4 regions of the Chryseobacterium ginsengisoli genome follow, and region 3 is predicted to be linked to each of the others. Evidence: riboswitches for the same ligand, from Rfam matches in the RefSeq annotation. Region 3 holds a riboswitch; each other region holds the start of a gene.
The links. Region 3 has a riboswitch for cobalamin ahead of ABD940_RS03450 (TonB-dependent receptor plug domain-containing protein). Riboswitches for the same ligand answer to the same signal wherever they lie in the genome.
Positions count from the first base shown of each region.

Region 1: linked by a shared signal. The riboswitch ahead of ABD940_RS02850 (acyl-CoA thioesterase) and the one ahead of ABD940_RS03450 (TonB-dependent receptor plug domain-containing protein) in region 3 are both predicted to bind cobalamin.
Region 2: linked by a shared signal. The riboswitch ahead of metE (5-methyltetrahydropteroyltriglutamate--homocysteine S-methyltransferase) and the one ahead of ABD940_RS03450 (TonB-dependent receptor plug domain-containing protein) in region 3 are both predicted to bind cobalamin.
Region 4: linked by a shared signal. The riboswitch ahead of ABD940_RS11980 (TonB-dependent receptor plug domain-containing protein) and the one ahead of ABD940_RS03450 (TonB-dependent receptor plug domain-containing protein) in region 3 are both predicted to bind cobalamin.

Region 1 is NZ_BAABHX010000001.1:613,867-619,962, reverse strand. It holds gene ABD940_RS02865 (cytochrome P450) at 24-1,379, opposite strand; gene ABD940_RS02860 (XAC2610-related protein) at 1,478-2,164, shown strand; gene ABD940_RS02855 (HD domain-containing protein) at 2,167-2,757, shown strand; gene ABD940_RS02850 (acyl-CoA thioesterase) at 2,918-3,301, opposite strand; cobalamin riboswitch at 3,412-3,590, opposite strand; gene ABD940_RS02845 (hypothetical protein) at 3,634-4,434, opposite strand; gene ABD940_RS02840 (ATP-binding cassette domain-containing protein) at 4,466-5,128, opposite strand; gene ABD940_RS02835 (T9SS type A sorting domain-containing protein) at 5,553-6,096, shown strand, end outside.
Region 2 is NZ_BAABHX010000009.1:75,938-82,033, reverse strand. It holds gene ABD940_RS20615 (VOC family protein) at 1-200, shown strand, start outside; gene ABD940_RS20610 (hypothetical protein) at 211-633, shown strand; cobalamin riboswitch at 696-880, shown strand; gene metE (5-methyltetrahydropteroyltriglutamate--homocysteine S-methyltransferase) at 1,238-3,553, shown strand; gene ABD940_RS20600 (PmeII family type II restriction endonuclease) at 3,646-4,371, shown strand; gene dcm (DNA (cytosine-5-)-methyltransferase) at 4,350-5,594, opposite strand; gene ABD940_RS20590 (KTSC domain-containing protein) at 5,797-6,096, shown strand, end outside.
Region 3 is NZ_BAABHX010000001.1:733,575-739,670, forward strand. It holds gene cdd (cytidine deaminase) at 1-365, shown strand, start outside; gene ABD940_RS03445 (RDD family protein) at 373-1,392, opposite strand; cobalamin riboswitch at 1,488-1,663, shown strand; gene ABD940_RS03450 (TonB-dependent receptor plug domain-containing protein) at 1,694-3,520, shown strand; gene ABD940_RS03455 (hypothetical protein) at 3,533-4,573, shown strand; gene ABD940_RS03460 (hypothetical protein) at 4,672-6,096, opposite strand, start outside.
Region 4 is NZ_BAABHX010000003.1:601,894-607,989, forward strand. It holds gene ABD940_RS11970 (cytochrome-c peroxidase) at 1-557, shown strand, start outside; gene ABD940_RS11975 (transporter) at 570-1,511, shown strand; cobalamin riboswitch at 1,611-1,796, shown strand; gene ABD940_RS11980 (TonB-dependent receptor plug domain-containing protein) at 1,909-3,930, shown strand; gene ABD940_RS11985 (YncE family protein) at 3,927-5,063, shown strand; gene ABD940_RS11990 (cell surface protein) at 5,076-6,096, shown strand, end outside.

The sequences.
Region 1 (6,096 bases), 120 kb from region 3:
GAGAAATGAAGAATCTAGAAAAATTAGATTAATTTATTAATAATTTTACCTTTTAAGCTGGTTGTTCTTAAAGTGACAAGCGCCTTTTTCTCCAATTTGTTCTGATATGATATAAAACTGAAGTTTTTGTAGAATTTACGGACGATAAGAGCCATTTCCATCATGGCAAAGTGTTCACCGATGCAAAGTCTTGGACCTGCTCCAAAAGGATAGTAAGCAAAATTCTTCGCATTTTCATCATCAAAACGTTCCGGGATAAAGGAGTTTGGATCTTTCCAATATTTTGGATTTCTGTGTAAACCTGTTATATAAAGAATAATTAAAGTTCCTTTCGACCAAGAATATTCTTTAAAACTATCGTCCTCTAAAGCTTGTCGGTCAATTGCCCAAGCCGGAGAATGCAGTCTCATTGCTTCTTTGATAACATTTGAAGTGAAAGATTTTTTCATTAAGCTTTCAGTTGTGAAAATATTTTCCCCTTCTTCTGCGATTTCCTGTTTTAATTTTTTTTCCGCTTCAGGATTCTGGCTGATCTCAAAAAAGATAAAACTTAAAGCATTTGCCGTAGTTTCGTGACCGGCAATGAAAAGAATAAGCATTTCATCAACAAGCTGTTCATCGGACATAGGAAGGTTTGTATCTTCATATCGCGTCTGAATCAACATATCAAGCAAATCATTTTTTTCTTCGCCCGAATTTCTTCGTTTATCCAAAACACCTTGAATAATGGCTTTTGATCTGTTACTTTTCGCAATCGTTTTATCAATTACGCCAAATATTTTTAAAATTTGTGAATAAAAAGGTAAACGAACTTCTTTTGCAAAAACTTCCTGAACCTCGGTAATGATCTTACCTAATTCTTTAACCTTACTTTCGTCAATATCTGAGCTGAAAAGAGTTTTCGCAACAATATTAAAAGCAAGTGTATGAAAAAAATCGTACAGATCGACCTCTGTTTCTTTATTAAATAATTGAAAAGCTGCATCAATTTCCTCTTCCATAATAGAAACCAGATTCGCAATTTTTGCTTTACTGAAACCGGGTTGAATCAGTCTTCTTTGTTTGAGCCAATCTTTTCCGTTGTTTGTCAACAGACCGTTTCCGAGATATTTTCCTAAAGTGATGGACTGTATTTCAGATTTAAAATAATTTTTGTGATTTTGCTTTAAAATATATTCTGTGAATTCTTTATCCTGGGAAAAAATAAAGTTTTTATCCGTAAAACTGGCTTTGATGTAATAATTATCTCCCGCAATGTCATGATTTCCACTGATAACTTCCAACGGATTTTTTACCCCTTTAAATAAAGAATACAATTTTCTTTTTCCTTTAATTTCCGTTGGATAATTGAATTGAGAAGACATATGATATATTTCCATTAAAAATACAATTAATCTCTTATATAAAATAGCTTTAAATCAAAACCCTTATTTTTGTATAGAATTTGTTTGAAAAAAATTCAATTAAAAAATCACATATGATTAATTCCAGACTTTTATTACCGTTTATTCTTTTGGGGACAACAGTTTTTGCCCAAAATCAGTTTGAATTAAAAGATGCATCAAAGAATTATGATGTTAAAATTAATGTTGAAAACTGTGATAAAGAAGAATGTAAAGGGAAAGCGACTATTGAATTATTTAATAAAAAGACTTTCAAAAAGTTTCAGACCTTAACATCCGATGATTTGAATTTTTATTTAAATGAAAATCAAAAACCAACTGCAAATATCATTCAATTATATGATGAACAAAGTCCGTTGATTTTTGATGATTTTAATTTTGACGGAACGGAAGATATCGCCATTAGAAACGGAAATGAAAGTAGTTATGGCGGACCTTCATATGATGTCTATGTTTTTAATATTACCAGAAAACAATTTGTTCCAAGTGAAGAATTAACCGCTCTTGCTCACGATAATTTAGGAATGTTTAATACGGATTCTGAACGAAAAAGATTAATTACCTATTCAAAATCAGGATGTTGTTGGCATATTACAACGGAATATTCTGTTCTTCCTCAAAGAGGATTATTCAAAGTCTACGAATTGGAAGAAGATGCGATGGGTGGAGAAAAAGTAGTCGTGACAAAACGTGAATTCATCGATGATAAATGGATACAAAACGTTAAAACCTATCCAATAAACGAATATTATAAAGATTAACAATGAAGATACAAAAGGAAATCGATTTTATTCTGGCAGTTGATGCCTTAAAAAATGTACAGAGGAGAAATTATAATGCAGATGATTCCAGAAGAGAAAATACGGCGGAACATTCTTGGCAGATCATTATTTTGGCTCAGATTCTTTTTCCATATGCGAAAAACAGAGCGGATATTGATTTGTTAAGAGTGATCAGAATGTTATCAATTCATGACTTGGTCGAAATTGAAGCTGGAGATACTTTCTTATTTGACGAAGCTGCAATGGTTGGGAAATTTGAAAGAGAAAAGATTTCAGCTCAAAAGATTTTCGGAATTTTGGATGAACCGTTAAGAACAGAGTTTTTCAATATGTGGCTGGAATTTGAGGAGGAACAAACTCCTGATGCGATTTTTGCCTGTGCAATTGACAGAATCATGCCTTTCATTTTAAATTCTCACACTTCAGGAAAAAGCTGGACGGAAGCCGGAGTTACAGAAAAACAGATCAGAAATATGTTGGAAAATGCTATTGTCAGAGCTTCTGATGAAATGGGGGAGGCTTTTCAGCATTTGTTAATTAAAAACTTAGAGACTGAAAAAGTTTTGAAATAATTTATATTTTTCCCACAGATTTCACGGATTTTCACAGATGTTTATGGTTTAATTTAAACTAAAAAAGAAAAATATACGCAATCATCTGTGAAAATCCGTGAAATCTGTGGGAAATAAAAAATAAAAAAAGTTCAGCGAACTTTGCCGCTGAGCTCTTTATTTATAGTATTTGGATTGGTTTCTTGAATTCATCAATTGCCACAAAAGTAAAATCACCAACAATGGCTCTTTCTCTTTCATAAGAATACATTTGTTCGGTATATATTTCTACGCTTACTTTCATACTGGTATTTCCTACGTGAGAAACTTTCCCGATCAATTCAACAATTGTTCCTGCAGGAATCGATCTTTTAAAATCGATTTTATCGCTGCTTACGGTTACTACGCGTTTTCTTGCAAATCTTGTTGCTGCAATAAACGCCACTTCATCCATCAGCTGCATCGCAGTACCACCGAAAAGCGTATCGTAATGATTGGTTGTGTTAGGAAAAACCGCTTTAAAAATTCGGGTTTCGGATGCTTCAATTCTTTCTTCTGTAGTCATATTTCATTATTAAATTAATGCAAAATGAAATGTATTAAAACAACAGAAAACAACAGAGACGGAAATCTCTGAACATCCATTAGATCAATAAACTTCAAATCGCGAAAGTTTTTTGTTGAAAGAAAAAGGCAGGTCTCCTGACTTGTAACATCTTTATTTCCTTCCCATGACTTGCACAGTGGATTTTTAATAAAGACTTCAGTTACTTACAGTTGCGCGACAGTCCGTGATTTTCACACGATTCCCTTTTAATCTGCAGTTAAGCAAAACCATTTTCTGAAAAGTTATAAACTTATAACTTTTCGGTTGCAAAAATAATGATTATTAACGAATTATTCCGGATTTTTGTAAATGATCTGGCTTTCAGCTTTTCCCTGCTTTATTGTCCAGATCGTGGTATATCTGTTTTCACCCGAACCATTCGTCATATAAAGGAAAATATGATTATTGTCGATCGCAGTAACTCCGACATTATTGAAATCCATTGTCGGCTGGAACATATTTTTAATAGCATCTCTCACAAAAACAGAACCTCTTCCAGGTTGCTGAACTCGTACAGATTTAATTTCCGTCATTCCTTCAGGAATTTCTTTGCCAACACCCCAAGATTTTACTTTGTCAACTTTAATGATATTTCCGTTGGCGTCTTTTTCCTGTTTTTTGATATTTGCATAAGAAGGATAAACATCAATAATCACTTTTGTTCTCTGATTCCCGGGAATTTTTGGATTCGTATCGTCCGTGAAAATTATTGATTTCCCATTTTTAGATTTTGAAGGAGTGAATTGTGGCAGTTTATCAACAAAAACAACACGGTTTTTATTTACCATTCCTTCTTTCGTGATGCTGTCATATCTTACGAAAGGTTTTTCTGTGTCTTCTTTTTCAGGATATTTTATCCAGATCCATTCTGTTTCTCCGGGAGCAGGTTTTACATAAATAAATACGTCTCCTGTTTTCATGCGGATCTTATCAATGATTTTTCGGTAATCTTCTTTGTGAACACGCACCATTGCATAACCTTCCTCAGCTTTTACAACACCGAAAGGAACTTTATCCTGACCTTTTGCAAAACCCAAAGAAAAAAGACTAAAAACTGATAAATAAAACGCTTTGTTTACGGAAATCATCATGAAAAATTTTTTGACAGTTCAAATATATAAATTAAATACTTTTTGGCAGATAATTATATTGTTGCAATTCTTTTAAATCTTTAATTTGTTTTAAATAAGAATCGGAAAGAAGATAAATATCATCTGAAATATCCAAAACTTCCTGATATCGATGGTCTGAAATAATGATTCCTTTGTGCTTCGATTGTTCTTTGATTATATTTTGTATTTCCGTTGTTATTTTTGGGGAAAGTCCATTGAAAGGCTCATCAAGCAAAACAAATTTTGAATCTGAATAAATAATCAACAACACTTCAACGATTTTCTTTTCTCCGCCTGAAAGATTTCTTGAAGTTTCATTAAGAAAAGGTTTAATTAAATTTAATTCAAAGAGTTTGTCAGAATTTTCTCTATTACAAAAAAGCGGAATTAAATTTTTAATCTTAATACCTTTAGGAAGAAAAAAATGTTGAGGTAAATAAGCAATTTTTCCTTTTCTGTCCGTTTGATTTTGCAAAACTTCATCGTCGACTCTTATAAATTGAGAATCGCCTTTCTCTGTTCCGAAAATAATTTTCAGCAAAGTAGATTTTCCCGACCCGTTTCTTCCCAATAATCCAACGACTTTTCCTGTTTCACAACTGATGTAAATATCTCTTAAAATTTTCTTTTCATCAAAAGATTTTGTGATACTGTCGACATGTAGCTTGCTCATAAAAATTTTGTGATCATATTTACGGTTATACTAAATAATAAAGTAAATATCCAAAGAAATAATCTTGAGAATCCAAAGTTTGCATAAAAATAATATTCATCTTTTAACCTTAATTCATAAATTAAAAAGTGAAGTGACGGAAAAAATACTAAAAAGCATAATCCAAAGCCATTTATAGTAAATCCCAGTTGTGAATCCATAAGAAGGGAAAATGAAACGGCAGGAATTAACAATTTTAAATAGAAAATCCATAAAATTTTTACACTTTTTATCATTCTTGATTTTTGTAGCCCAAATATATAAACTAGATATTTCTTATAAACCAATACTTCTGGATATTATTTACTGAAAATTCTTATTTTTGACGCTTAATTAATCATGAAGAAAGTAAATTCTCTAAATTACTTTTCACAACTCATTAACAATGAAAAACATATTTTCAATTTTAACATTGATGCTCTCGCTTGTAATGGCGGGGCAAACTGCTCCTTCTATTCAGTGGAAGAAGACACTTGGAGGAAGCAATTGGGATCAAGGATCCTCTGTATGTCAGACTTCGGATGGTGGTTCTATTATAGCTGGCTATTCTCCTTCTACAGACGGTAATGTAACAGGAAATCACGGCAATGGTGATTATTGGGTAGTAAAGTTGGATAGCAGTGGAAATATTCAATGGCAGAAATCTTTAGGAGGAAGTGATTACGATTATGCTTATTCTATACAGCAAACTTCGGATGGTGGCTATATTGTTGCCGGGCAAACATATTCTAACAACGGTGATGTGACTGGTTATCACGGGAGTGTCTATGCTGATTTTTGGGTTGTTAAGCTAGATATTAATGGCAACATTCAATGGCAAAAAGCAATTGGAGGAAACGGTCAGGATGCAGCTTACTCAATTCAGCAAACTTCAGACGGAGGTTATATCGTAGCAGGTGAGTCATCATCGACGGATGGGGACGCTATTG
Region 2 (6,096 bases), on a different contig from region 3:
AAGCTGAACACCCGACTTCAGGTTCGGCAGATTTATGTTTTATTGCGAAAACAGATATTGAAGAAGTTTTGGAGGAATTAAAACTAAAAAATATAGAAATTATCGAAGGAATTGTTGACAGAACCGGAGCGATGGGAAAAATAAAATCTGTGTATTTTAGAGATCCGGATTTGAATTTGATTGAAGTGAGTAATTATTAAAAATCAAATAATGATAGATATAAACCACCCGCAATCGGAATTCATTTTTAAAGCATCGAAATTTACAAATCAGTTAAAAGAATATTGTAGAAAATATATTTTAGAAACATTTGAAGAAAGAAAAATCACGTTTCAGGATATGAAAATTGAGGCTTTATTATTGGAGGAATTTTCAGAAGCCCATTTTAAAGAAAGCTTACATACAATATCTTCGCTTATAAATAATTTAAATATTGAAATTGATAAGCTGGAATCTATAAATATGATTAGTAAAGATGGAAATTGCACTGTTTGTAATACAAAACTTACAACTTTCGACACTTTAATTAAAGAAAAAAATTTTAGGTTTATTACAATTTGTGAAAAGTGTCCCAATGAAATTTATAACATTATAAATAAAATTGATTGGGCAACAGGAGTAGCATTTATTTAATTTAAAATCCAAATTTCAAACAAATAATCCCTACATTTGCTCCGAAAACAGTTCTTTTACATACTTCATCAAACGGAAAAGGTTTTACATAACGTAGATTAATAGGGAATCGTGTGAGAATCACGAGCTGTCGCGCAACTGTAAGTAACATACCAAAAGTTTTTGTCCACGAATATCCACTGTGCAAACGGGAAGGATGATAAAAGCTGTTACAAGTCAGGAGACCTGCCTGTTCCGAATTGACAATGCTCTCGCGGTTTGGAGTTTTTTGGTCAGACAGATGATACTTTTGAACGTATTTTGGTTTAAAATTTTAACTTGATCTTTAATAATAAGAATTTGAGAGCCTTAAGTTTAATAAAAATTCTTTAAGATAATTTGATATATCAAATTATTAAGCATTAGGCTTATGTAAATATCTTTGATGTTTCCTTAATGAATCTTAACTGCTTAAATACCCTTAATGGTTAAATTTTAAATTATTAATAGGAAAATTACGTCCTCACTGTATCTACTCTAATCCACAAAATTTCTTTCTCCGACGGCATTGCGAAGCATCTGAAGAGCTTTTAAAATCATTGTTTAATTTAAAAGTTTTTAAGAAATGCAAACGCACATTCTTGGCTATCCGCGAATTGGTAGCAACAGAGAACTCAAAAAAGCCTGCGAGCAATATTGGACAGGCAAAATCGAAGCATACGACCTTTTGGAAGTCGGAAAAACCATCACTCAAAACAACTGGAAACTGCAGCAGGAAGCAGGAATTGACCTTATTCCGTGTAACGATTTTTCGTATTACGATCAGGTTTTGGATATGACTTTGACGGTTGGAGCGATCCCGGAACGTTATCAGGAAATTGCCTTCAAAAAGCCTGAACTGGATGTTTATTTTGCGATGGCAAGAGGTTTTCAAAAAGATGGTTTAGATATCACTGCGATGGAAATGACTAAATGGTTTGATACCAATTATCACTACATTGTCCCTGAATTTCAGAAAAATCAGGAGTTTAAATTATTTTCCAATAAAATTATTAAAGAGTTCATCAGCGCAAAACAGGCAGGAATCAATGCAAAACCTGTGATTATCGGTTTGCTGACGTATTTATTGTTGGGAAAAGAGAAAGAAGAAGGTTTTGATAAATTAGATTTAGCGCAAAATTTACTTCCTGTTTATATTCAGATTTTAAAAGAACTTGAAAATCATGGTGCGGAATATATTCAGTTTGATGAGCCGTTTTTAGCTTTAGATCTAAATGAAAAAGCGAAAGAAACCTATCAGTTTATTTATGCTGAAATCAGAAAACAGTTCCCGAAACTTAAATTTATTGTTGCAACTTATTTCGAAGGTTTAAAGGACAATCTTTCATTATCAACTTCCCTTCCGATCGATGTTTTGCATATTGATTTGGTTCGTTCTCCTGAACAATTAGATGAAGTTTTAAATACAATCCCTGAAACGTTAAGTCTCTCTTTAGGAATCGTTGATGGAAGAAATATCTGGAAAAACGATTTCGGCCAGTCTCTGGCTTTTATTAATAAAGCTTTGAATACATTAGGTTCGGAAAGAGTTTTTATCGCTCCGTCTTGTTCGTTCTTGCACTCTCCTTTCGACCTTGATTCCGAGAAAAACGAAGATATTTTATCTCCTGAAATCAAACAATGGCTGGCTTTTGCAAAACAAAAAGTAACTGAAATTGTTAATTTAAAAAAATTAGCTTCAGAAAATCCGGATTATAATGCTTTACAGGCTTTAGCTGAAAATAAAAAAGCCATTGAAAACCGTAAAATATCCACATTAATTCATAATCAGGATGTAAAAAACCGTGTTGATGTGACGACTGAAGATGATGCACAGAGAAATTCACCATTCAATATTAGAAAAGAAACGCAACAAGATGTTCTACAACTTCCTTTGTTTCCAACGACGACAATTGGTTCGTTTCCGCAGACGAAAGAGGTTAGAAATTGGAGAGCAAAATTCAAAAAAGGTGAATTAAATGCCGAAAAATATGATACTTTACTGAAACAAGAAACTGAAAGAACGATTCGTTGGCAGGAAGAAATTGGGATCGATGTATTGGTTCACGGAGAATTTGAACGAAACGATATGGTAGAATATTTCGGGGAACAATTGGCAGGATTTGTATTTACACAAAATGGCTGGGTTCAGAGTTATGGAAGCCGTTGCGTGAAACCTCCGGTGATTTTTGGAGACGTTCACAGACCAAATCCGATGACGGTTTATTGGTCGGAATATGCTCAATCTTTAACTCAAAAATGGGCAAAAGGAATGTTGACGGGACCTGTGACCATTCTTCAATGGTCTTTTGTACGTGACGATCAGCCTCGTTCATTGACTTGCAAACAAATTGCACTAGCGATTCGTGATGAAGTGAATGATTTAGAAAAAGCAGGAATCAGAATTATTCAGATTGATGAGCCTGCGATTCGTGAAGGTCTTCCATTGAGAAAATCTGACTGGCAAAATTATCTGAAATGGGCGGTTGAAGCTTTTAGAATTTCGGCAAGCGGTGTGGAAGATGCGACACAGATTCATACGCATATGTGTTATTCTGAATTTAATGACATCATCCAAAATATCGCCGATATGGATGCCGATGTGATTACAATTGAATGCTCCAGAAGTCAAATGGAATTGTTGAATGCTTTTGCAGACTTCAAATATCCGAATGAAATTGGACCGGGAGTTTATGATATTCACTCTCCGAGAGTTCCGTCGAAAGAGGAAATGGTGGAATTGCTGAAAAAAGCACAAGCCGTAATTCCTGCACAGCAACTTTGGGTAAATCCTGATTGCGGCTTGAAAACCCGTCGTTGGGATGAAACAGAAAAGGCGTTGATTGCGATGGTGGAGGCTTCGCGGGAGATGAGTAAGGAGTTTACTTTAGAGATATTTTAATTTATTAATATTTTTACAGGAGCTTTAAGGCTCCTGTTTTGTTTTCATTTAAAATAAACTTTATATTTACGAAATATTACTAATAACTTAATATGCAAGCTAGAACTCAAGACGAATTAATTCAAGAAATAGTAGAATATTTTAAAGTTTATATTTTTGATAACCATATTAAAGCATCTCTAAATACTCATTCAAAATTAAAAAGTTACAATATAAATCCAATTGTGGTAAAATATTTATCTAAGGTTTTAGAAAATAATTACACAGCAATTGGAGTTGCAAAAGCATTATTTTATCCAAGAGTTTTAGGCACTTCAATCAATACTTCATTCGGTACAAGAATTCAAAATATGTTTGTTGATTTAAAAATCGCTGAAGGTTCTTTAATAAAAGGGATGGATATTGAGTTTGTTGATAAAATTGATAATCGAAGAAAATGGTGTCAACTAAAATCTGGTCCGAATACTATCAATTCTGAAGATGTTAAACCTTTAATTAAAAAATTCACAGATACTATTAATCTCGCTCGAACCAATAAAGCTTTTAAAAATATTAATAATACTGATTTTATGGTTGGTGTACTTTACGGAGAACAAGATGAACTAAGCATGCATTATAAGGTTATTGATAAGACACATCCTGTTATTGTTGGAAAAGAATTTTGGTATAGAGTAACAGGATTCCCTAAATTTTATGGAGGTTTAGTAGATGAACTTCATTTACTTATTGGAAATATTGATACTCAAGATTTAATAAATCAAGGAGTCGAAAAACTAGCAGAGGAAATTGCTAGTTCTCAACTTTTTAGTTTTAAATAATTATAATAAGAATTCAAAAATTTAATAATAGAATATCCAACTTCCTTTCCTAAATTCACAGGAACTGCATTTCCTATTTGCTTATATTGTTGAGCCATAGAGCCTGCAAAATCCCACTCATCAGGAAATGTTTGGATTCTGGCGTATTCACGAACTGTAAAAGGACGTGTTTCATCTGGATGACATCTTTCCGTCTGCTTTTGAGCAGGACTACAAGTCAATGTTAAACTAGGTTCATCCCAACCAATTCTTCTTGCCATTCCTGTTTTTCCGCCTCCTAAATAAAAACTTCCACCCATATATTCTTTTTGAATTTCAAAAGGTAAATCTCTCCAATATCCTTTTGGCGGTACTAAATCTAAAACATCTTTTTTGCTTTTAGGATAAGTTGCACCATTTGAAACAGGAACATCACAATCGAATAATTCTCCTTTTTTTAATGCATCTTTTAAATTATAAATTTTAGAATAAGGTTTAGGATAATTAAAATTAACATTAATATCTTTTCTAATACCAACCAAAATAAGACGTTCTCTTTTCTGTGGAACTTTAAAATCAATTGCTCTTAATATTTCTACCGGGACTACATTATATCCAATTTCATCTAAGATAGAAATCATCCCTCTTAGAGTATTCCCATTATCATGACTCAGAAGCCCTTTTACATTTTCGCCAATACATATTGGAGGATTAACTTCTTGAACGGCTCTTGCAAACTCATAAAAAAGAGTTCCTCTTGCATCTTCTAAACCTAATCTTTTCCCGGCGTAGCTAAAAGCCTGACAAGGAAATCCACCAGTTACCACATCTATTTCATTTCTATATTCTGTAAAGCTGAAATTCTTAATATCCCCTTCAAGAACGTTCCATTGTGGTCTATTTTTTCTTAAAGTTTGACAAGCAAATTTATCTATTTCATTTAATGCTTCACATTTTAATCCTGCCTTTTCAAGACCTATAGCTAGCCCTCCTGCGCCTGCAAAAAGCTCTAAAACTTTATAATTATTTTCAGCTTTAACATAGTTATCGGTAGATTTGTTATTATCAACTAAGAAATCAGGAAATAAATTTTCTATATCATTTCTATGATACACACGATAATTGCTCATTGGTTCTCTCACAGCAACCAGTTTACCCTCTTCATCCCATCTCCTAAGTGTTTTTGTACTTTTATTTAACATTTCAGCAGCTTCAGATATCGTATAAAACTCTTTAATAACCATATTGGACAACATTAGACATTGGTTACAAATTTATTTGAAATTTTCTCTATTTGCAATAATGATTATTAAGAAAAAAAAGTATAAATTAAAACCGCATCACAATTACTCGCAATCTAAATATCAAATAAATTAATACTGAATAACTTACAATTTTCTCAATTAAAAACCTTACTTTTGCACCGCGAAACAAGGATCATACGTTATGAAAAGAATAGGTGAACACAGAAAACTTCTTGGAGTAGACAATACTGCTACTTTAAAAGAATTGAAAACAATTTACAGAAATGCGATGAAAGATACGCATCCTGATAAATTTGTGAATGACGAAGCCGGACAACTGGAAGCGGAAGAAAAAAGCAAATCTGTGATTGAAGCCTATCACTTTTTGGTAAGCATCAATCCGGAAACGCAGGAAAAATATAAAGAAGAATACACAGAAACGATTACAACATCTATCATTACTGACTTTTATCTTGAAAAACAGATTCTAAAAGTTCAGCAT
Region 3 (6,096 bases):
ATTCCAATTTTTGGGTAGGATGTTCCGTTCTATTGGAAAACGGTGAAATATATTCCGGAAACAATCAGGAAAATGCAGCTTATCCTTCCGGACTTTGTGCGGAAAGAACAGCTCTTTTCTGGATTGCAGCCAACTTCCCGAATGTGAAAATCAAAAAAATCTTTGTAGTCGGAGGTCCGAAAGAATTTCATGAGAAAAACCCGCCGATCCCACCTTGTGGAGCCTGCAGACAAAGTTTAATGGAATACGAAACAAAACAAAACGAAAATATCGACCTTTATTTTTCAAGCATGAACGAGGAAGTTGTAAAAGTTCATGCAATTAAGGATCTATTGCCGTTTTATTTTGATTCGACGTTTTTGTAATAACTGGTTAGGATTTATCAATAAAAATTTCGTAGAGATAAAAACAAAGAATAGCAAGGCACAGAATAAATGCCCAGATAATATAACTACTTTTTACATTACTGCTCTTTTCTTTCACAACATATGTTTCTGAAAAAGAATCGTGCCATCCTTTTTTTCCAAAAAATGAAAATGCTTCGAAGGGAATATGCCTGTAGAATGTTCTTTCAAAAATATTTACTGTATCTAGGATTTCAGATTTCAGAGTAATAACTCTTGAATTTGTTAAAAATTTTCCGGGTGTAGCACCAAAAATTCTTTCAAAAAACGTATAATATGTAAATCTTATGATGACGAAAAAGATCGTAATTACAAATCTGTTAATCAGCCAGTCAGGAATTCTGTTAGTTTGATATCTGTAATAGTTTATCATAAGTCCAAAAATTCCAAACATCAAAGAAACCATGATCATGGTATCAAAAAACAAATGTATAAATCGATCTATTTTTGGTGTTTCAGTAACGTTTATAATGTCAGAATTTTGTTTTTTAAAAGTATCTAATTCTGTTCCTAAACCCATAAATTTTAATAATTTATATCCTAAAGCAACATCAAATATGGTTAATAAAAAGCCTATAATTTTATGAATATACATCATGGTCTGAAATTCGGCATCTATATTAAAATCTTTTTTAAAAACCGTATTTCCTAAGATTAATTGCAATAACAAAAATATATTAGAAATTACTGAAACAGAATAAAAAAATCTAATTAATCTAAGCTCTTTTCCTTTTGATATGTAGAAAAAGATACTTCCGAAAAATAAGAGAATATAGAAAATGAGATTATAAACATTTAGTGAAGAGCGTTCAAAACCTATATAAACATATATCACTCTGAAAATCCACAAAAAATATTGAATAATCATATTAATTGTACCAGGTTTGTAATTTGTAAAATTAAAATAATCAAAGATTTCCGAAAATATCCCCATTACAGATATGACCAGCGATACAACGAAAATCAGTTTAAAGTAGTTTTTTTCCATATAAAAATTTGCGTAAAAATATAATTTATTAATGAAATTGATATCGCCTGATTAAATCAATTATCTATAAAAAATAATTTTTCTCTTAAAAACCCTATATTTGCAAAAATTTTGGTTTCCAATCATTTGGAATGAAAAGGGAATTGGGTGAAACCCCCAAACTGTCCCCGCAACTGTAGATCGCAATAAAGATTTCTACGAAAAACCACTGTGAAAACGGGAAGGTGTAGAAAGCGAAAGTCAGGAGACCTGCCAAAATCTAACCAAATAAATATTGCTTTCGGAGGAAAAGTAAAAGATAATGGATATAAAAAGATCTTTAGTACTGCTTTTTTCGTCTTACGGTTGTTTTCTTTTCGCACAAGAGAAAACTATTGACACTGTTTATATTTTTGACAGCCAAATGAATAAGGTAAAACTTTTTCATAAAGTCAATACTATTACCTCTAAAGACATAGAAAAAAATTCTACCAACCTTTCTGAAACATTACGTTTTCAGTCTCCGGTTTATATAAAAGAAAATGGTCGTGGTGCAGTTTCATCGCCTTCTTTCAGAGGAACGAGCGCAGGACACACAGCTTTTGTCTGGAACGGAATTAATATAAATTCTCAGTTTCTGGGACAGGGTGATGTGAATAATATTCCGGTTTTCGGGTATGATGAGCTTGAAGTGAAATCAGGTGGAGGAAGTGTTCAGTACGGAAGTTCTGCAATTGGCGGAAGTATCCATTTAAATAATAATTTGGATTTTAATAGAGGATTTAATGGTTCTCTTTTTTCTGAAGTAGCTTCTTTCGGCACTTTTAATAATTTTGCGAAAGCTTCTTTCAGTAATGAAAAATTCAGCTTCAAGGTTTCAGGAAATTATTCAATCAGCCAGAATGATTATGAAGTTCCGGAAAAAGAATATATCAACAGAAATGGAAGATATTACAATACATCTATTAACGTCGGTACAGCTTATAAAATTGCAGATCACCAGACAATTTCGTGGCAAAACCAAATTTTTGACGGTTCGCAATACTACCCTATTTTTGTAGAAAACGGAAATAAAACAAAATACAATTCTCAGACATTAAGGAGTTTGCTTGCATGGAATATTGATAAAAGTAAAATTTCCAACAGTTTAAAAGCCGCTTACACAGAAGATAATTTCCAATATTTTGGAGATATTGACAAACCGAAAGAAAGCGGTGCGGAAGGAAAGAATTATATTTTTAAAGACGATTTCAATTACTTTATCACACCGAAACTTAATTTCAATGCTATTGGAGAATTTCAAGTGAATAAAGGTAAAGGTTATCAGTCGGGAATTGGAGACATCAGCCGAAATGTAGGTTCTGTTGCCGGTTTACTAAGGTATTTTTTCACAAAAGATCTACGTATAGAAGCCGGAGCAAAAAAAGATTTTGTTGAAGGAATAAAATCGCCATTCCTGTATTCTTTTTCAGGGAAATGGAATGCTGTAAACTGGTATCACGTCGGAGCAAATTTTTCGAGGAATTTCAGATATCCTTCTTTTAATGATCTTTACTGGCAACCGGGTGGAAATTTAAACTTACTTCCTGAATATTCTACGAATGTAGATATGGATCACGAGTTCAGTTTTGGAAACTTCAAAATTACTTTGAGTCCGTATTATATGCATATTAAAAATTATATCAACTGGCTTCCGACACCTTATGGATATTGGTCTCCTTTCAATACCTATAAAGTAGAGTCTTACGGATTGGAATCCCAGATCAACTTTAATAAAAACTTTGGAAAACACGGTATAAGATTAAGTGCAAGTTATAATTACGCAAAATCGATCAACAAAGAAAAAAATACTCAAATGATGTATGTTCCGATCCATAAAGCGAACGGAAACATTGAATATCAATATGATTTCCTGAAAATTTATGTTCAGGGACTTTTCAACGGATTAACTTATACGACAACGGATGAAAAGAAAGCGGATGCGATCGGCCCTTATTTTGTAATGAATATAGGAATTTCCGCAACTCTTCTTAAAAAATATACTTTAGGATTTAAAGTAAATAATATTACAAATACTGTCTACGAAACGGTTTCCTATTATCCGATGCCGAAAAGAAATTACAGTATTTACGCAACCCTAAATTTTTAAACTAAAAAAGATATGAGATTAACTAAACTTTTAACAATTGCTTTTGCTTCTGCATTGCTTTTCACTGTTTCTTGTAATAGTGATAATGATGTAAATCAGGAAATGTACTACGGAAATGGCTTCCTGATTGCTAATGAAGGAAACTTCGGAAAACCAAATGCTGATGTAACGTATGTAAGTTCGGATTTAAGCATAAAACAAGATAACATTTTCTCAAGCAACAACGGAGGTTCGAATTTGGGTGATGTTTTACAGACTATCGCATACAATGGTGAGAACGCTTATCTTTTATTAAATAACTCTAATAAAATTCAGATCGTAAACCGTTATAATTTTAAAAAAGTTGGTGAAATTACTTCTAATCTAAATTCACCTCGTTATATGGCTTTTGCCAACAATAATCTTTATGTAACGAATGATAAATACGGAGGTGACAAATATGTGAGTGTTTATAAATCTTCAGATCTGTCTTTCGTTAAAAAAATTAATTTTACGGATAGTGTTGAAAGAATTGTAGAAGTTGGAAATAATCTTTTCGTACAAAATGCTTCTTTTGGTTTCGGAAATAAAATTTCTTATATCACAACTTCAAACAATGAAGTACAATCTACGATCACTTTACCAAGTGGAAATATCAACAAAATGATTACCTACAACCAATCTGTTTACGCGATTGCTGCAGGAACTGCGGATTCTTATATTTATCAAATTTCAAGCACAGGTGCTATCACAAAAACATTTACTTTAACCGGAATTACTGATGCAACAAACCTTGAAATAGAAAAAGGTAAGATGTATTTCTCTTCAGGTCTTAAAGTTTACGCAATGGATCTGACTGCGACAGCAATGCCTTCTACTCCATTGTTTACAGTTGCAAACAGTATTGATCCATATTCTAATTTATACGGATTCAGTGTTGTAAATGACAGAATTTTTGTTTCAGATGCAAACGGATTTACTGAAGACAGTAAAATCACGGTATATTCTACTACAGGATCAATCATTAAAACTTTTACAGCAGGTAAAGGTTCAAATGCAACGTATTGGAACTAAGAAATTAATGCTTCGGCATTCAATATAATTTTTTATTTTTTTTCATCATTTGTGTTTTTTTTCCGGGCTGTTTTTCGAAATGACAGCCCGGATTTTTTTTATCTTCTTGCTTGGAAATAAGATGTAAAAAACTCGCATCCGCTGATCATGTCTTCATACTGATCAGGATAATCTTTTTTAAGTTTTTGATAATAAGCATTCTTTTCGAATCTTTCATCTACATAATTATCAGAAGGATAAAAGTAATTTTCTCTTTTTTCCTGTTCAAAATCGAGCTTATTGTTTTCGCATCTTCCCTGCATTCTTAGGCATAATGATCTAAATTTATCTGTTCGGGCATTTTCAAAAGCTTTTCCATAATAGAATTTTGCAAGATTGGAAGAATTAAATTCTTCATTATCATCCCGAATAGAAAAATTCCTTGAACCTTTAAAATACCTTTTCATCATCCATACATTTCCGTATTGAGACATGTTGTAATAACAATTGGCAACCAAAAAGTAGTAATAATCACGGTCTTTTTCCTTAGAATTATCAGCTTTATTTTTATATTCGATCAGTTTCTGTGTGATAGAAATTTTATTTAATCTGAATTGTTCTTTTTCAGGAATAAAATCTGGAGTATATTTTAAATTGTAAAATGGATTTTCATCAAAGATCACATCGCTGTAGCTATATTCATTTTTATCATTTTCCCAAAGCGAATATTTATCATTATAATATTCTACTCCGACTTTCTGAAATATATTTAAAGCTACATTAAGTTTATCCTGTCTCATATATTTTGTTCCAAGTAAATCATACAATGATTGAAAGGAAGATTTTCTTAACTTAAAATTCTGAGAAAAAAGATCTGTTTTTCCTTCAATACTATGCGCTTTTTTAATGAAACTCAATAGCTGTTCCGGCGTATAAACTGCATCTAAATAATTGAACGAATCAACAAAATAATCTGAGTAAGTCTGATTTCTGTTTTTTAAAGACTTATAATAAACAAAATTATTGATAAAATAATCGTTTTCCGACTCCGGTCTATCCAAAGATGAATACAAAAGCGCTGCATCATCTGTATTTCCGAGATATTCCAATTCTCTTCCCAATGCGAAAATGAAGCGTTTGTCGTTTTTATTTTTTATAATAATTTCTTTAGTAACTTCAGGAATTATGGCATTCCCATAAATCTGATCTGCAAAAAGATTCAATGTTTTGATCTGGTCTAGATTTTCACGAATTTTTGAATCCACAGCCAAAGATTTTTCCAAAGCTGAAATTTGCTGTAAACTTTCTTTATAATTTTTTGTCATTAATAAAAGTTCGGCTTTTGCAAACTTCCAGAAATCCTGATTATTAACTTTAGAAAAATCTACAGAATTAATGAACTCCAACATTTCCGCAGCATATTCCCTGTCAAATTCTGATCTTTTTAAAACCTTTTGTACAGATTCACTTTCAGAGTCATCTTTCATCGCGTATCCCGACAATACTATAGAAGGATCAAATAAGGTATAATAAGGTGTATAAAT
Region 4 (6,096 bases), on a different contig from region 3:
AATTATTCAAATTGGCTTATGGAGATGAAAATATTACGGGCGAAAGAATTTTGAAGGCTTTGTCACAATTTATGGCAACGATGATTTCGGCAGATTCTAAATATGATAGAATGAAGCAAGGAAAAGAATATTTTTCATCAGAAGAGGTAAAGGGGATGAATTTATTTCAGCAGAAGTGTTCTTCCTGTCACAGCGGAGAATTGTTTACCGACGAAAGTTTCAGAAATACGGGAATGTATTACAATACTCAATTTAAAGATGCAGGAAGATATCGCGTAACCCTTGACCAAAACGATTGGATGAAATTTCGTGTGCCAAGTTTGCGGAATATAGAATATACAGCTCCTTACATGCATGACGGGAGATTTTACACATTGGATGCGGTTCTTAATTTCTATTCAGATAATGTAGAAGATAATTCAAACCTTGATCCTCAATTAAGACAAAACGGACATATTGGAATTGTGATGAATGCTCAGGAAAAACAATTCATTATCGCTTTTTTGAAAACGTTGTCTGATAAGAATTTTATCTCTAATCTGAAGTTTGCAGAATAATTTTAACTAAATATGAAGAAAATATTTTTAATCATAAGTTTGATTTTATTAAATTTAAATCAGGCTAAAACCATCACTGATAGTCTTTATATTCCAACCGATTTTCATGCGATAATTTTTGACGATTGCGATGCTTGTGGTTGTGCTGCCGGAAATGGTTCTTCAGGTTTTGAATCTTTATTGAATCCTCAGTTTATCGGAATTAAATATTTTGCTCAACATTATAAAGCGAAAGAAAATTTGTTCGTAAAAGATTTAACGCAGGATCAATATTTTAATACGATTCAGATTTGGGGTAAAATTCCTTTGACTAAGAAACTGAGTGTCTATGCAAGTTTGCCGTTTCATTTTCATGAGAAGAAAACAATGCAGGGAGATATTAAAATCAATGGAATTGGAGATTTAAACTTAATGGGAATTTATCAATTGTTAAATTCAAAAGATAATATTCATCAGCTAAACGGCGGAGTCGGAGTAAAAGCTCCGTTGGGAAAATTTGATGAAAAAGGAATTTCCGGAGTTAATCCAAGTTTTCAGCTAGGAACGGGAAGTTGGGATTATCAGATGGTTTTGAATTATAAATTTCAGAAAAATAAAATCGCCGTTTTATTAAATACAGATTACACCATTAAAACCGAAAACAAAAAATATTACCGTTTCGGAAATCAATGGAATTATGCAGCCACAGGATTTTATCAAATTTTATCAAATGATAGAATAATTTTCTCTGGAAAAGCAGGTCTTCAAGGAGAAGTTTACGATAGAAATAAGCAATTTGATGAGGTTTTACCCAACACAGCCGGAAGTGCTTTGTACGGAAAACTGGGTTTTGAAGCATCTTACAAGAAATTCAGTTTGGGAAGTGAAGTGATGCTTCCTGCCTATTCCAATTTGGCGGGAGGTGATATTGAAGCGAAATCGCGTTTCAGTGTTTTCCTGAATTTTGGAATTTAACATAACATAATCGTTTCGTTAAATTTTTATAGGAATGATTTAAGATATTTATTTGAAAATCATAGAATTAAATTCAATTTTGATTCTATGATTTATTTTCTATCTTTGCCGAAATCTGGTGAGCCATAAAAAGCGCTTAAAAGGGAATCCGGTGAAAATCCGGAACAGACCCGCTGCTGTAAGCTCCACTAAACAAGTTTTTGAAGATTATATCCACTGTTTTTTAATGGGAAGGATTTCAAAAATGGAGTAAGTCAGAAGACCTGCCAGAAGATTTAACGTTTGACGCTTTCGTGGAATAAAGCTTTAGGACATCATTGATTTTGTGCAGTTTACAGCTGCGCTTAGTCGCTGTATTCTTATATCCATTAGCGTCATCATTATTCTAAATGAGCTAATGGTGACAAAATTTTTTACATCTCAACTTCAGAAGGTTGTTTTCACAGTTTTTGTGTTAACGGCTACTTCTATATTTTCACAATCCAGAAAAGACACGATTAAGGAACAAACAATTGTTACCGTAAACGTCAAAAAGAAAAATTTTAAAGAAATCCTTCCCGCTCAGGTTTTATCGGGCGAAGAACTGGAAAGACTCAACAGTCAGTCGGTTGCTGATGCATTGAGGTATTTTTCCGGAATTCAGATCAAAGATTACGGAGGAATTGGAGGTCTGAAAACAATCAATATCCGAAGTATGGGAAGTCAGCACGTCGGTGTTTTTTATGACGGAATCCAGATCGGGAATGCCCAGAATGGAGTAGTGGATCTTGGAAGATATTCATTGGATGATTTGGAAGAAATTTCTCTCTACAACGGACAGAAAAGCGAAATTTTTCAGCCTGCAAAAGACTTTGGCTCATCGGGTTCTATTTATTTACAGCCGAAGGTGCCGAGTTTTAAAGGAAATCGTAAAACAAATTTAGTTGTAAGATTTAAAAACAGTTCTATTGATCTGTTTGATCCTTCTTTTCGTTTGGAACAGAAAATTTCAAAAAATATTTCGGCAAGTTTTAGTTCAGAATTTATTCAGAGTGATGGTATTTACAAATACCGTTACAAGAAAAAATATCCGGACGGAGAGATTGCTTACGATACAATTGCCAAAAGAATGGATTCTGATATTCGGGCAAAACGTTTTGAAACAAGTTTAAACGGAACGCTTAATAACGGAAGTTGGAATATAAGAGGTTACGGTTATATGTCAAATCGTGGAATTCCTGCGGCAATTGTCAACAACCGTTTTGATGGAAGAGGTGAAAGGCAGACCGATGAAAATTTTTTCGTTCAGGGAAGTTTCAAGAAAAAAATATTTCCAAAACTGGAAACTCAGATTAAGACCAAATTCGCGTACGATTACACGCATTATATTGATACAGTTTCGTCCATAAAAATTCAGAATCAGTATATTCAACGGGAACTGTACGTGTCTAGCTCAAATTTATATTCTATTACTGCTGATTGGGATGTCAGTGCGAGTGTAGATTTTCAATATAACAATCTGGACGCGGATTTGGTTAATTTTTCTTACCCAACACGTTACACAACTTTGGCTGCTTTTGCAACCACTTATCAATGGAAGCGTCTGAAATTTCTGGGAAGCGTTTTAGGAACTTTTGTTTCGGAAGATGTGGAAAAAAATACAAAATCACCGGACAAAACGGAATGGACACCTTCAGCTTTTCTGAGTTATCAACCTTTTGCGGGAAAAGATTTTACGGTAAGAGCTTTCTATAAAAGAATTTTTAGGATGCCGACTTTTAATGACCTGTATTATACAATGATCGGAAATACTTCCTTAAAGCCAGAATTTACCAATCAGTATAATCTTGGTTTTAGTTATTCCAAAGGTTTTTCAAACTCAGTTTTACAAAGAATTTCGGCTAAAGTTGATGGTTATTTTAATAAAGTTGAAAATAAAATTATCGCCGCTCCGAACGGAAGTATGTTTAGATGGACCATGCTGAATCTTGGGGAAGTTGAAATTCTCGGAACAGATATCAATCTTCAGGCTGATCTGCTTTTTGGGAATGTTAAAATCCGTCCGTTGGTAAGTTATACTTTTCAGAGAGCAAGAGATTTTTCCGACAGGGAAGAATCGTATTTCGGACATCAGATTCCTTACACGCCTTGGCACAGCGGATCTTTTTCTTTGATGTCTGATTATAAAGACTGGAGCTTCAACTACAGTTTTATCTATGTTGGGGAACGTTACGACGTTAATCAAAACAATATCCAATACAATTACATTCAGCCTTGGTATACACACGATTTATCAATTCAGAGAAAAATAAAATGGAAAGAACATCAGTTCAAAGCCAGTTTTGAGGTCAATAATATTTTCAATCAATATTATGATGTTGTGCTGAATTATCCGATGCCTGGAAGAACTTTTAAACTCATTGTAAGCTTTACATTATGAAAAAACTAAACTTTTATCTTCTGATTTGTGTACTGTTTTCATTGATTTCGTGTAGAACGGATGAATACATTACCCGCGAAGAAACTGAAACGGGACTTGCACAGCCTGAAAATACGCCGATCAAAGGGTTTTATGTTTTGAATGAAGGAAATATGGGAAGTAACAAAGCAACTCTCGATTTCTTTGATTATACGACAGGAACATATCACCGAAATATTTATGCTCAGATCAATCCGAATGTGGTGAAAGAGCTTGGAGACGTTGGAAATGACATTCAGATCTATGGAAATAAATTGTATGCTGTCATCAATGTGTCCAATAAAATTGAAGTTTTGGATGCAAAAACAGCTAAAAGAATTAAAACCATTAATCTTGAAAACTGCCGTTATATCACATTTAAAAATGGAAAAGCTTATGCTTCGAGTTATGCAGGTCCGGTTGCTTTAGATCCAAACGCGCCGTTGGGAAAAGTAGTTGAGATTGATACGACTTCTTTAACGATTCAAAGAACGGCGGTTGTCGGTTATCAGCCTGAAGAAATGGAAATTGTGGGAAATCAGTTATTCGTTGCCAATTCTGGAGGTTATAAATTTCCAAATTATGATAAAACTGTTTCTGTTGTTGATTTAAATTCTTTCACTGAAACTAAAAAAATAGATGTTGCCATCAATCTTCACAGAATTAAAAAAGATAATTACGGTGATTTGTATGTAAGCTCAAGAGGTGATTATTACACAGTTCCTTCAAGTTTATTTTTGGTTGATGCCACAACAGGATTGGTAAAAAAAGACTTTCATATTTCAGTAAGTGAGATGACCATCGTGAATGACAAGCTGTATTATTATGGAAACGAATTCAATTACAATACTCATGCTTACACAAAATCTTTCGGAATTATTGATGTAAAAACCGAACAGATTAGTTCCAATAAAATCATCGATCAGGAATACGTTGATGCCATCAAAACGCCTTACGGAATTGCGATAAATCCTATTACAGAAGATATTTATATGACTGACGCAAGAAATTATGTTTCGACCGGATATGTCTATTGCTTCGATAAAAATGGACATTTCAAATGGAAAACGGAAGGCGGAAATATTCCGGCACACTTCACTTTTTTATATAAATAAATTGAATTAAAAATGAAAAAAAATACAATTAATATTTTAAAAACGGCTTTACTTTCAACAGTTTTGATTGGTTCAATCGGCTGTAAAAGTGATAACGAAGATGAAGATCTCAACTTTAATGGTCTTGAAGAATCTTATACGATCGATCGTTTCAAAGTGTTGAATATCGATACGAAAATGGGAGGGAATTTTACATGGAGCATCAATGACTCTATTATTTCTCAGGATTCTCAGTTGGATTTTATTAGTCCGGTGGTGAAAACATATCCTTTAACTTTAAAAATAGAATCCGGCGGAACGACGAAAACATATAATTCAAAAATTATCGTAAAGCAGGAAACTGGAACTTACAGTAAATATATTTCGAATGTTTTTGATTTTAGACCTGCAGTTGGACAATTCATTAATGAAATTCCTGAGTACGAAAACGGAGATACTTTTACTAAAATGCTTCAGAAAGCTAAAGAATCTTTAGTCGGAGGAAATTCTACAATGCTGACTTTAGGCGGTTTTGGAGGATATGTTGTTTTCGGTTTCGATCACACAATTCCTAATATGAATGGGAGAGATTTTAAAATTCTTGGAAATGCTTTTTGGGGAAATGATGCAAGTCAGCCACGTTCAGGATCTTGCGAACCTGGAATTATCATGGTTGCCTACGACCGAAATAAAAACGGAAAACCCGACGACAACGAATGGTACGAAATCGCAGGAAGTGAATATTTTAAAAATACAACCGTAAAAGATTATAACATAACATATTTCAAACCCAATGAAAATAAGCCTCCCGTTCCGGGAAGTGAATTTTGGCAGACTGATACAGAATATATAAAATGGCAGGATAATCTCGGGAATTTAGGATTTAAAACAAGAAATACCTTCCATGCACAAAGCTACTATCCAATGTGGCTGAGCGATACTTCTTACAGCTTTACCGGAACAAAACTGATGAACAATTATTATGATCAGAGCGGAACGGGATCTTATTGGGTCGGCAAATCGTATGATTTCGGATATGCAGATAATGCTCCTA